2 regions of the Clostridium sp. 'deep sea' genome follow, and region 1 is predicted to be linked to the other one. Evidence: a T-box and tRNA genes for the amino acid it is inferred to sense, from the RefSeq annotation. Region 1 holds a T-box; the other holds one or more tRNA genes.
What was found. A T-box is a leader RNA that pairs with one kind of tRNA and senses whether it is charged. The one in region 1 lies ahead of serS (serine--tRNA ligase), so its partner is inferred to be a tRNA-Ser.
Positions count from the first base shown of each region.

Region 2: it encodes a tRNA-Ser, which carries the amino acid that the T-box ahead of serS (serine--tRNA ligase) is inferred to sense. The anticodon was not compared.

Region 1 is NZ_CP063353.1:2,254,781-2,257,259, forward strand. It holds gene serS (serine--tRNA ligase) at 1-1,190, opposite strand, end outside; T-box leader at 1,251-1,459, opposite strand; gene IMX26_RS10495 (pyridoxal phosphate-dependent aminotransferase) at 1,655-2,479, shown strand, end outside.
Region 2 is NZ_CP063353.1:1,991,690-1,994,168, forward strand. It holds gene IMX26_RS09140 (S-layer homology domain-containing protein) at 1-625, opposite strand, end outside; RNA gene ffs (signal recognition particle sRNA large type) at 794-1,058, opposite strand; tRNA gene IMX26_RS09150 (tRNA-Ser) at 1,075-1,164, opposite strand; gene tadA (tRNA adenosine(34) deaminase TadA) at 1,208-1,684, opposite strand; gene IMX26_RS09160 (ABC transporter ATP-binding protein) at 1,887-2,479, opposite strand, start outside.

The sequences.
Region 1 (2,479 bases):
TCTAACAAGGCTGCAATACATCGTCCTATAGCTAAGCCAGAGCCATTTAGGGTATGTACATACTCTGTTTTGGCTTTTTTACCTCTTTTAAACTTTACATTGGCTCTTCGTGATTGGTAAGTTCTACAGTTACTACATGAAGATATTTCAACATACCTACCATAGCTAGGCATCCACACCTCTAAATCAAACTTTTTAGCGGCACTTATACCAAGGTCTCCAGTACACATTTCAATTATACGATAGGGTAACTCTAAAGCCTCTAACACATTGCCAGCGGCTTTTACCATTTGATTTAAGGCCTCGGGAGAATCCTCGGGAGTTGTAAAGTTTACCATTTCTACTTTATCGAACTGGTGTTGACGAATTAAACCACGGGTGTCTCTTCCTGCTGCTCCAGCCTCGGCTCTAAAACAAGCACTATAAGCACAGTACTTAATAGGTAATTGCTTTACATCTAAAATTTCATCTCTAAACCTGTTGGTTACAGGCACCTCGGCAGTTGGTATTAAATAATAGTCCTGCCCCTCAATTTTAAATGCATCTTCGGCAAACTTAGGTAGTTGACCAGTTCCTGTCATACTGGCACTATTAACTAAGTATGGTGGTAAAACCTCGGTATATCCGTGCATTTGCACATGTAACTCAATCATCATGGCGGCCAAGCCCCTTACTAAACGGGCACCTAAACCATAAAAAAAGGTGAATCTGGAGCCAGTTATTTTTGAAGCTGTTTCGAAATCTAAAATACCTAAATCAGTACCAATATCCCAATGAGCCTTAGGATTAAAGCTAAAGTTTTGAGGGGTTCCCCATTTTTTAATCTCGACATTGTGTTCCTCATTTGGCCCAATTGGCACATCGTCATCTGGTAAGTTAGGAGTCATTAAGAGGATATTTTGAATGCTATTGTCAATATTTTTTAACTCAATATCATACTGCTGTATTTGTTGCCCTACCTCACGCATTTGTATAAACACTTCACTGGTTTCTCTGCCCTCTTTTTTTAAACGAGGAACCGATTTAGATACCTCATTGCGAAGCTTTTTAAGTTGTTCAACTTTTTGTAAAATTGCTCTACGATTATTATCTAAAAGCAATAAATCATCAAGCTGTAGGTTTTCATGACGGGTTTCTAAACGGCGTTTAACTTCTTGAAAATTATTTCTGATATACTTAATATCTAACATAACAAAGCTCCTCACTAAAAGATTTTTTAAAACAAAAAACTCAGTCCCCAACAAATAAATATAAGGGACGAGATTACCCGCGATACCACCCTTTTTGGCTAATTTTTAGCCCGGCTTAATTTAAATTATAACGGCTCTGTACCGTAACAGCATACTTAGTTCTGCCATTAACTCAAGGAGGCTAACATAAGTTCCTAACTATCAGCTCACAGCAACCACTGACTCTCTTAAAATTTATTGTTATGTCATGTTCCTATCAAAGTTTTCACAATATATTTTTTTGTATTATACGACTATTTTTACCATTTTGCAAGCAAACTATGCAATTTGCTTTAAGTGCTAATATTTATAAAGAATACTGTATACAATTCGATTTTTTTGTGATACTCTAATAATGTAAATATCAGCAGGAGGTGCTTACCTTGAAAAAATTATCTGCAAGAACTAATCGTTTATCACCATCTATGACTTTAGCTATAAGTGCTAAGTTTAAGTCAATGGTACGTGAAGGAAAAGACGCTATTAACTTTAGTGTTGGTGAACCAGATTTTAATACTCCTCAACATATATGTGATGCTGCAATTAAAGCTATAAATGATGGTTTTACCCGCTATACACCAGCAAGTGGTATTCCTGAACTTAAAGAAGCTATTTGCCAAAAATTAAAACAAGATAATGGTTTAGATTATACAAATAAAAACATTATCGTTGGTACAGGTGCAAAACAGCCTTTATTTAATGCCTTTTTGTCGTTATGTGAAGCTGGCGACGAAGTTATAGTACCTACCCCTTACTGGGTTAGCTATAGCGAAATGGTTAAGGTTTCGGATGCTACACCAATTTACGTTGAATGTAAGGAAGAAAATGATTTTAAATTAGATATTAACGATTTAAGAGCTGCTGTTACAGATAAAACAAAAGCAATTATTTTTAGTAGCCCAGTTAATCCTACAGGTGCTATTTATACAGCAGAAGAAATGAAAGCTATTGCTGATTTAGCAGTTGAAAAAGATTTTTATGTAATAGCTGATGAAATTTATGAAAAGCTTGTTTATGATGGAAGAAAACATACCTCTATTGCTTCATTTGGTGAAGAAATAAAGAAACGTACAGTTGTTATTAATGGTGTTTCTAAAGCCTATGCCATGACCGGCTGGCGTATGGGTTATGCTGCTGCTCCAGAGCAAGTTGTTGCTGCCATGAATAAAATTCAAGGACACAGTACATCAAACCCAACATCATTTGTACAAAAGGCAGCTGTTCAAGCTTTAACAGGACCAACTGAGTCA
Region 2 (2,479 bases), 260 kb from region 1:
TGGTATCATTTTGATACATATTTAACATTGATCCAATAAACTTTTCTCTAACTAAATCTTGTATAAAAGTAAGAGCCATTAACCTTGTAATGGGCTTATCTTCCTTGATATATGCCTCCCACAGGATATTTTCTTTTACTAAGGTATTTAGCTGACTCCTTAACTGCTCATTGATATTTGGTAAATCTTTTATATTTGCTAAATAATCTTTATTGGCGGGTTTAAAACCATAAAGCTTATACAGCATAGGTGTTATTGTAAGGTAAGTAAGCGCTTCATTGCCATTTAGTTTTTCTTCATTATACAAGTATTTATTTGCAACAGCTGTTTTAACTTCTTGATAAAACCAGTCTGTCTCTGCTACGTCTGTAAAAGTAATAAAGGCAGAGCCTTTTAATTCTAAAGCTCTGTTAATCATGGTTATAAACTCTGCCTTTGTAATCTTTTCATTAAGTCTTAAAGTGTTATCTTGATAACCTTGTACTATACCAAGTTGGTTCCAAATTAAATATGTATCTTCCTGATCTTTTTCAATATCGCTAAATGCAAATGCCCTAAGTGCTGGCAATATTGTTAGCAATAATAGTGCCACTATTAGTAAACTAAGCAATATTTTTTTTATCATTATACTTCACCTCATAAATTATTATTAAGCTAAGTTCTTGTAATTTTAGACTAAATAATTTCTTTGTTTTAGCAAATATAGTACACCTTTAGTATACACCACATTTTTATTTAGTTCTATGGTATGAAAAAACTTGCTCAAAAAGAGCAAGTTTCTTAAAATTTAATGCCGTGCCTTATATTCGACAATATGCTTCCAAGTGTTACCCTAGTAGTTAGCTCGAGTCAGGCTACCCAACGGCACACAAGAGGGTTCGCTTACCGCTGCTTCCTTCCGGACCTGACGGGGTTCACAAATTCTTGTTGCGTCGGACCCAACTGTCAACACTACTTGCTAGGGTCAAGCCCCACAAACATAAGCCTCAGTATAAGCATTCAGCCCTGCTATAGCGGATTGCAGGTTCAGGGCACCGCTAACTCCCCACCTAGCACGACAAACTTTATTTTTTATGGCGGAGAGAGTGGGATTCGAACCCACGGAACGTGGATACGTTCACTCGCCTTCCAAACGAGCGCCTTCGACCTCTCGGCCATCTCTCCGTATCATTTAATTACATTTAAAGTTTATCTGTGAATTATTTTTTTAATCATTACGCTTATTACTAAAGAATATTTTTAATAAATCACTACACTCAGTAGCTAGTATTCCACTTAAAACCTCAGTGTTATTGGGTAAATGAGGTGTTCTTATTACATCTGCTATTGAGCCAACTACCCCTGCTTTAGGGTCTTTAGCACCATACACTAACTTACCTAAACGAGATTGTACAACTGCTCCAGCACACATAATACAGGGTTCAAGTGTAACATAGAGTGTAATATCTGTCAATCTCCAGCCTTTTATAAACGCTGCGGCTTTACGTATAACAATCATTTCAGCATGGGCTGTAGGATCTGCCTTAGTCTCTCTTAAATTATGCCCACGAGCTATTATTTTATCATTATAAACAGCTATAGCACCCACAGGCACTTCACCTATATCAGCGGCTTTTTGAGCCTCTATTAAGGCCTCACGCATATATTTTTCATGATACTTTATTTGCTCTTTGCCAATTAACACAGCATAGTTCACCACATTTATAAGATTATATCAATAATTATACTATAATTATTTTGGTAATAAAAGCACCATAAACCTCTTAATTAATTAACAAAGTATTACAACTCGTGTTTGATTAATGTAGATCTTATTGAAAAGTTATTCCGCAGAGCCTTAGGCCTGCTAGTTTTTAATAAGATACCGGTTGCAAATTCCAGTGTTATTACAACGCAATAATTCTGTCGGCTAAACTTAGTAACCTCTCATTGCTACTATGGCTTACTAATATAATGGTTTTAGTGCCTTTTATACCACCAAGTAATTTAATTATTTTGCCTTCTGTGGAACTATCTACACTTGATGTAATTTCATCGAGTACTAGTACGTCAGCATCCTGTACTATAGCTCTTGCTAAACTAACTCTTTGCCTTTCTCCACCTGAGAGATACTTACCTGCTTCACCAACAGGTTTTTGTAATATATCTTCACTAAAACCCAACTGTATTAACGTATTTACAGCTAAATTACGTTTTTCAGCAGCAACCAGTTGCTTAGTTTCTGGGTATAAAACATTTTCTATTAGGCTTAAATCATGCAAAAAACTGCCCTGATTGGCATAGGTAAAAACAGTAGGTTTGGTTGAATTCACTTTGATACTGCCATTATGGATGTTTTTAAGACCTAAAATTACTTTAAGTAAACTAGATTTACCCTTGCCACTTTCACCTTTAATTATTACAAATTCATTATTAGCTATACTTAAGTTAAAATCTTTAAATAAGCTTGTATTGTTTACCACTAACTCAGCGTTGTTAA